Regions from separate parts of the Rudaeicoccus suwonensis genome, predicted to be linked through region 2. Evidence: riboswitches for the same ligand, from Rfam matches in the RefSeq annotation. Region 2 holds a riboswitch; the other holds the start of a gene.
The links. Region 2 has a riboswitch for S-adenosylmethionine ahead of BKA23_RS10795 (aminotransferase class V-fold PLP-dependent enzyme). Riboswitches for the same ligand answer to the same signal wherever they lie in the genome.
Positions count from the first base shown of each region.

Region 1: another riboswitch for S-adenosylmethionine. It lies ahead of metX (homoserine O-acetyltransferase MetX); the one in region 2 lies ahead of BKA23_RS10795 (aminotransferase class V-fold PLP-dependent enzyme).

Region 1 is NZ_VIVQ01000001.1:2,253,712-2,257,921, reverse strand. Features, by position in the region: gene BKA23_RS10335 (sulfurtransferase) at 1-449, opposite strand, end outside; gene BKA23_RS10330 (EcsC family protein) at 448-1,245, shown strand; gene BKA23_RS10325 (DUF4192 domain-containing protein) at 1,400-2,455, shown strand; SAM riboswitch class IV at 2,488-2,622, shown strand; gene metX (homoserine O-acetyltransferase MetX) at 2,651-3,814, shown strand; gene BKA23_RS10315 (universal stress protein) at 3,869-4,210, shown strand, end outside.
Region 2 is NZ_VIVQ01000001.1:2,369,978-2,374,187, forward strand. Features, by position in the region: gene BKA23_RS10790 (DNA translocase FtsK) at 1-1,944, opposite strand, end outside; SAM riboswitch class IV at 2,238-2,352, shown strand; gene BKA23_RS10795 (aminotransferase class V-fold PLP-dependent enzyme) at 2,409-3,938, shown strand.

The sequences.
Region 1 (4,210 bases), 120 kb from region 2:
TAGTCCGCGGGCGCCGGTTGCGGCACGTCCTTGGTCATGGGGCGCCCCTCGGAGACCCATGCCATCCGTCCGCCGTCCAACAAGCGCGCGTCGGGGTGTCCGAACAGGGTCAGCACCCACAACGCGTAGGCGGCCCACCAGTTGGATTTGTCGCCGTAGATGACCACTGTCGTGTCACGGTTGATGCCGCGTTGCGCCATCAACTCGGCGAAACGCCCGGCATCCACGAAGTCGCGGTTGACCGGGTCGTTGAGGTCTGTGTGCCAGTCGAGCTTGAAGCTGCCGGGGATGTGCCCCGTGTCGTACAGCAAGACGTCCTCGTCGGACTCCAGAACGACGAGATCGTCCCTCGATTCGTCGAGTCGGTCGGCCAACCATTGCGTCGTCACGAGGCGCTCGGGGTGGGCGTAGTCCGCGAGTTTGGCGCTGGGATCCACGGGTGCAGGCATGACCTCAACCTACGCCGCACGTATGACGATCGCTGCCGTGGCCGGTTCGACTCACCCGTCCGGTCGTGGGTTCGGACCGCGACCGGCTGGCAGTATGACGGGCATGTTCGGCTCCAGGAAGTCCGGGAAACAGACACCCGTCGCCCTCGACCAAGGTCCGATGGCGAGCAGCGCACTGGCACTGTCGCGACGGGTCCTCGCCATCGGCATCGACGGCGCCGCGGGATTCGACAGCGCCCAACAGGTCGCGGATGCTGCATTGCGGGACCACCGGCATCCGGATCGTGCCGTTCAGGGCATCGTGAGCCAGCATCGCAAGCTGGCCGCCAAAGCAGGATTTGTGACCGGTCTGGGTGGCTTCGTGACGATGGTGGTGGCGATGCCGACCAACATCCTCGGTTTCTACATCCTGACGACACGGATGGTTGCCGCCATCGCGATGGTCCGCGGGTATGACGTGCGCGACGAGCGGGTGCGCACCGCCATACTGCTCACGCTCGTGGGCACCGACGCCGACGATCTGCTGAAACGTGCCGGCGTCGTGAGTTCCGGCCGGCTGGCAGGCCTGGCGACCCGGCAACTGCCCGCTCCCGCGCTCATGGTCGTCAACAAAGCCGTCGGTTTCCGGCTGGTCAGCCAGCTCGGCGACAAGGTGTTCACCAAGCTCGGCAAGGGGATTCCGTTCGCAGGAGGGGTGCTCGGAGCGGGCTTGGACGTCCTGCTGCTCAACCGGATCGCCGCATCGGCCCTGCACGAATTCCCCGCCGCCGGAACCCGGATCGGCGCAGCGCGTTGACGCAGCATTCCTGAGTCGCGGGCCGAAGGGACACCCGTGGGCCAGGCGGACAGTCGGTGGGTCTTGCCCACAGAGCACGTATGTCGATCGCGTTGTCCACAGGCAGGGCGACAACATCGGCTGCGGAGCGTCAGCACGCACAACGCTGTCCGGCATGACATCCACCTTGCACGGCGTCGGAGAAACGATCGCCTACCTGCCGTACAGCTTCGGTTTCGTCCCGGCCGAGTCCGTCGTCCTTGTGGGCCTGCACAGCAAACGGGTGCAGGTCACCGCACGACTTGACATCCCCGATCCGGAAGACGTCGAGGACGCCGCCCGTCAGCTTGTCGAGCCGCTCTGGCAGCGGCCGATGGACGACTCGATGCTCATCGGGTACTCCAGCGACGATTGTTCACCGCAACCGTTGACCGACCGGTTGCTCGTGCTGCTGCCGCAGGCGGGAGTGCCGGTCAGCCATGTCCTTGAGGTGCGTGACGGTCGGTGGCGCGCCACCGCCTGCTCGTGTGGCGGTTGCTCGCGCTCCTGGCAACCGATTCCGGAGGCGTCCGAACTTGCCCCTGTCGCCGAGCAGGTCATGCGTGGGGTCGCTCCCGCGAGCCGCCGGGCGGATCTGGTCCGGCAACTGCAGGTGCACCGCCCGGTCGTAGCCGGCGCAATCGCCTCGACGATTGCATCGGGGCGTCGTTGCAATGACCCGGTGGAGTTGGCCGCGGCATTCGCGCGCGTGCTGTTGGACGACCGGCAGCCGGTCGCGCGTCTGCCGATCACGGTGCTGGCGGACGTGACCGCTGCTGTCGCCACCATCGACGTGCGCGACCACCTGTTGTCCTGGTTGATGCCGGACTTCATGCCGCCATCGGAGTGGCTGGCCCAGTGGCCCCAGCTCAGAGAGGTGCTCGGCCCGCCACCAAGGTCGGGTGATCTGGCTCGCGTCGACGACGACGAAGCGACTCGTCGGGCGGATCGCGCTGCGTGCATCCGGGGCCGGCTCATCGAATGGCTGCAGTGCGCGCCCGCCGGGCGGTCGGTGCCGATCCTGTTGCTTCTGGTCGGGCTCGAGTGGGCCGGTGGAGGAGGCGCATTGGCCAATGTCGCCGTGGAACGCGCGCTTGAGATCGAGCCGGACAACCGGCTGGCGGGGCTGATGTCGCATGCCCTGGCGCGCGGCCTGCGTCCCACCGTGCGAGAGGAACCCCGATCTGCCTAGCTGGTGCGGGGCGTGCGCTGGTACTTTCGAACGGTCACGAGTCTCAGCTGTTCGCGCTTGGCGTGAACAAAGCCCCGGCTGGCTGAGCGGCAACCCTCCTTCCGCGGTGGGGTGCCCCGGGTGAGGACAAGGTCGGCCCCGCTCGTCGGTGCCGACAAGCGCGGGCCGGACGGCCCCAGAGTCCAGGAGCTGCCGATGACCGTCACCGAACACCGACCGCACACGCTCGATGGGTGGTGCTCGCCGCCGAAGGGCAGCAATCCGGCAGCCCGCGCCATCCGGTTGGCCAACGTGCCGCTGGATGTGGGGGCGAGTCTGCCCGAGGTCGTCGTGACCTTCCAGACATGGGGGCGACTCAACGCGCGTCGTGACAACGCGGTGCTGGTCGAGCATGCGCTGACCGGTGACTCCCATGTCGTCGGTGCCGCCGGTCCGGGACAACCCAGCGCGGGGTGGTGGCCTGACCTCATCGGGCCGGGCCAACCACTGGACACCCGCGAGTTGTATGTCGTGGCTGCCAACGTGCTGGGCGGATGCCGCGGCACAACTGGGCCCGCTTCCGCAGCACCGGACGGCGCGCCATGGGGCGCGCGCTTCCCCAGAGTGACGATCCGCGACCAGGTACGTGTAGAGGCGCTGCTCGCTGACCATCTCGGCGTGGACGTGTGGCGGCTGGTCCTCGGGGGCTCCATGGGCGGGATGCGGGCCGTGGAGTGGGCAGCGGGTCACCCGGATCGAACTCGATCGGCGCTGGTCATCGCGAGCGCTCCCTGGGCCACCGCCGATCAGATCGCGTGGGGGCGCGCGCAGATGCAGGCGATCGTGAGCGATCCGGATTTCCAGGGTGGTGACTACTACGGCACCGGTCGTTCGCCCCGTGCCGGGCTGGGTCTGGCCAGGCAGATCGCCCACACCACCTATCGCAGTGCCGACGAGTTCGAGGATCGGTTCGGCCGCGCCGCGCAGGACTCCGAGAATCCGCTCGCCGGTGGCCGGTTCGCCGTCGAGAGCTATCTGGACCATCAAGCGGACAAGCTGGTCGCCCGGTTCGATGCCGGCGCATACCTGCACCTCACTGCGGCGATGGCGACTCATGACATCACCCGCGACCGCGGAGACCTGACCGACGTACTCGGCGGATTCGGCGGCATCCTGCGGGTGGCGGCGGTCGACTCCGACCGGCTGTTCCCGGTCGAACTGTCCGAACTCATGGCCAGGGCGCACGGCGACGACCCGGTGCGAGTCATCCGGTCGCGCCACGGGCACGACGGCTTCCTGATCGAGACCGACCAGATCGCCGGAGTCGTCAGCGAGGTGGTCGCCGACACCCGTCCCGCACGAACGCGTTGCGTCGGGTAGCGTCGGCGGCCGGCGGCCTCACGTCGTCGGCTCCGGCGCGAAAGGGAAGACACCATGGCGGTCGTCGTGGGTTATGTGCCCACCAGAGAGGGCCAGGCCGCGTTGCTGCGGGCCGCGACGGAGGCTTCTGTGCGAGGCACACCCCTGATCGTTCTCGACTCCACCCGACCGGCGGACGATGCCGCGGCCGACGGCGCTTCGGCGGGGGAGGCTCGAACCCAACTCGAAGCGCTCGGTGGGCTCGACGTCAGCTATGAAGTGCGGTCGGTGCCGCCGGGCGTCGAGTCCAGCGACGAACTGCTACGCATAGCCGAGGAGGAAACCGCTGACCTGCTGGTGATCGGTCTCCGTCGCCGTACCGCCGTCGGCAAGCTGATACTGGGAGCGCACGCGCAG
Region 2 (4,210 bases):
CCACTGCAGCGCCTCGGCGGCCTTCTTGGGGTTGGTGATGATCGGGGTGATCAGGTGCGGGATTCCTTCGTAACCGGTGAGTTCGACCCGCTTGGGGTCGACCAGCACCATGCGGACCTCCTCGGGCGTGGAGCGCATGAGGATCGAGGTGATCATCGAGTTGACGAAGCTGGACTTACCGGCGCCGGTCGCGCCGGCGACCAGCAGGTGCGGCATCTTGGCCAGGTTGGCGATGACGTAGCCACCCTCGACGTCCTTGCCGACGCCCATCACCATCGGATGTTCGTTGCCGCGGGCAGCCTGGCTGCGCAGCACGTCGCCGAGGCTGACCTTCTCGCGGTCGGTGTTGGGGATCTCGATGCCGATCGCCGATTTGCCGGGAATCGGGCTGAGGATACGCACGTCGGCCGATGCCACGGCATACGAGATGTTCTTGGACAGTGCCGTCACGCGCTCGACCTTGGTGCCGGCGCCGAGTTCGACCTCGTAGCGCGTGACGGTCGGACCGCGGGTGAAGCCGGTCACCTGGGCGTCGACGTCGAAGGATTCCAGGGTGTCGGTCAGCGCCTGCACGACCCGGTCGTTGGCGGCGGACCTGGTCTTGTGCGGAGTGCCGGGCGCCAGCAGATCGGCTCCGGGCAGCGTGTAGGTCACGTCTCCGGCGAGCTGCAGTTGCTCGACGCGCGGCGGCAGGACGGCCGTCGGCGGGGCTTCGAGCGCAGGTTTGGGTCCGACCTTCTTCGGTATGTCGGGGCTCGCCAGCGACTCGTCGGTCCCGGGAAGGCGGTTGGAGTCGCCCGCTGCGGTTGCGGCGGCACCACCGGACGGTATGGCGGTGGTCGGTGGCAGGCCAGGTCGACGGTCCGCGCCGGTGGCACCGGCTGCGGCCTGTCCGGCGCCCGCCGAGGCGAGATCTGCCGCCACGTCGTAGACGTCGTTGACCGGCGCACGCTCACCCGGGCGCAGGATTCGCCCACCACGCGTCTTGCGGGGCACGACGGTCGCGGCCTGTTCGAAGGCTTCGTCACCGTCGAGGCCGGGCGCGTCGGCGCCCTTGGCCGAGCGGCGACGACGCTTGGGACGGTCGCCGTCGATGTCGGCGCCGTGCACGTCGGCGGCCACCGCGTCGAAGGGCTCGTCGTCATACTCGTCGTATTCCGACAACCCGTGCTCACCGAACAGTCGCCCACGCACCTGCCGCACCCGGGCGGGGATGAGCCGCACCGGCGTCGCGGTCATGACGAGGAGGCTGAAAACACCCAGCAGCAGCAGAAGCACGATCGCGCCGAGGTCGTGCACGGCCGCGACCACTGGGCTGGACGCCATGAATCCCACGATGCCGCCGGCTCTGCGCAACGCAGCACCATCGGACGGTTGCGGAATTCCCTTGGCAACACTGGTGATTCCGCACACCGAGACCGCGAACATCGCCAGACCGAGCAACACCCGGTTGGTGGCGTGATGCCCGCGCGGGGAACGCATGAGATGGATGCCGATGAGCAGCAACACCAGCGGGAGCACGAGCGCGCCGAGCCCGAAGGTCCCCGCGACCACGGAGTGGATGACGCCGCCGACAGGGCCAGCCAGGCCCCACCACTCGCGAGCGGCAATCACGACCGCGGCGGCGATGAGCCCGAAACCGAGCCCGTCGCGACGCAGTTCGGGCTCGAGGTCTCTCGCTGAGTGACCAACGCTACGGGCTGCTCCCCCGGCGACGTGGGCGACGCCCAACCAGGTGCCGCGGGCGGCGCGCATCGGCAGAGACAGACCGCCACCGGCCGGCTTCGCTCCGCCGCGAGCCTTGGGGGCAGCCGCCTTCTTCGCCGGAGGACGGGTCGAGGTGCGTCCCGACGCCGGCCGCGATCGCGCGCCCGAGCCGCTGGACGACTTCGGATTGCGGGTCGCGCGCGCGGTGGACGTGCTGGATGACGGACGGGTAGCCACGAAAGCACCGTACGCGAGTCACCGCCCGTCACAGGTGTCACACGCCGGAGCCCGTTCGAGGGGAATCTGAGCGGCCCGCCGGCGTGCATCTGCATGCGCATGTCGCGATACGTGCATGGGCATGTCGATGGACTGTCCCAGGATGCCGCCGCAGGTCTCATGTGACGAGATGGCGGTCGCACGAAGGGACACCCCCAGGATGCCCCCAAGGATGCCCGGGACGGTCTCGTATGACGAGATCGCTGTCCCATGGACTGGAGGCCGCTCGCGAGCTCCGGCTATGGTCTCTCGCAGGTCACGAGTCTCAGCGTCAAGCCCCGGCTGGCTGAGCGGCAACCCTCCTCCGCGGTGGGGTGCTCCGGGTGACGACCGGGCCGACGGCACCAACGCCGCCGGCAAGCGCGGACCACGACGGCAATTACTGGCGATGCCGTGCTGGTCCCTCGACCGGCAAGGAGCACGCCATGAGCATCGCCCAGTCTCTCCGCACGAACGTCGCCGACATCGACACCACCGGCACCAGCGACACCACCGACGCCACCGACACCGTCCAGTCGCGCACCCCCGCTCAGCCGCGGCGGCTCACCATCGCGCCCTCGGGCACGGCGCCTTCCGCACCGGCGCAGACATCTACCACGAGCGGGCATTCCTCGTCGCCGATCCCGTCGCCGATCCCGTCGACCGGACGCGTCTCGGGCAAGCTGTCGTCGTCGGCGCTGCCGCGCACCGTCTCCCACGAACTCGGCGTCCCCACCGTGCACCGCACGGTCACCGACTACGCCAACTTCGACCATGCCGCGACCACCCCTGCCCTCGAATCCGTCGCCCAGGCCGTCGAGCAGGTGCAGCGCCGCTACGGCTCGGTGCACCGCGGCGCCGGATACGCCAGCCGCGTCACGACCGGCTGGTTCGAGCAGGCTCGCGAGGAGGTCGCCCGATTCGTCGGAGCGCGCGAGGGCGACGAGGTCATCTTCACCCGTAACACGACCGATGCGCTGCGGCTGTTGTCGCACTGTCTGCCGCGTCGCACGCAGGTCATCGCCTGGGAGTCCGCACACCACGCGGCGTTGTTGCCCTGGGTGGCCCACCAGACCACCCGCCTGCCGGTGCCGTCGAGCGCGGCCGACGCCGTCGAGTTGCTGCGCTCCGCCCTAGCCGCCACCGATGGGCGCCACGTGCTGGTCGCCATCACCGGAGCGTGCAATGTCACGGGTGAGATCTGGCCTATCGCCGAACTCGTCGCAGTGGCAAAGGAATTCGGCGCTCGCACAGTGCTCGATGCCGCACAGCTGGCACCGCACCGGCCCATCGACCTGACCGACCTCGGCGTCGACTGGGTCGCGTTCTCCGGCCACAAGCTCTACGCACCGTATGGCGCAGGCGTGCTCGCCGGACAACGCGACTGGCTCGACGCGGCCACGCCATACCTGCCGGCGGGTGGCGCCACGGCCGCAGTGACCGCCCGGCACAATCACTGGCACACCGGGCCCGCCCGCCACGAAGGCGGCACTCCGAACGCAGTGGGCGCGATCGCGATCGCCGCCGCCTGCGCGGCATTGAGCGCACGCCGCGAGATCGTGCAGGAACACGAGCGCTCACTGCAGCAGACCCTGCGCGAGGGCCTTGCAAACATCGACGGCGTCACCCTCGTGCACGCACTCGGCCCCGACCGGCCCGGCGTGGGGGTCGTGACCTTCACCATCGACGGCATCGAGCCCGGGCTGGTCTCGCAGGTTCTGGCCGACGAGTACGCCATTGCGGTGCGCGACGGCCGCTTCTGCGCACACCTGCTGTGTGACGCGATCATCGGTCAGGGCCAGTCGGCGGTGCGCGCGAGCATCGGCCTGGCAACGACAGCCGAGCACGTGACGCGACTGATCGAGGGGGTGCGTCGGCTGGTGACGCAAGGCCCCGAGCTGTCCTATGTCCACACCGACGCCGGCTGGACCGCACCGGCCGACCCCCGCGACCTGAGCGAACCCCGCCCCTGGTGACAGCGGAACCTCGCCTTCACCACTGACCTCGTAAGCCCCAACAGGTCACGTACGCAACAACATTCACCGGCATACGGCGCTGACTGGGATTTCATCGACAGCTGCCGCAAAGATCACGGAAAGGTCACGGTTGAACTTGGCATCCGGCCGATAACCACGTACCTTCGATTCTCGGTGGTCATCCTTTCGTCGCCCTTGACGAAACGACCACTGGCGGGTATCGCATCCATGCGACCTCGCCATGCCAAGTGGCTCGCTGCGCACAGCCTCGT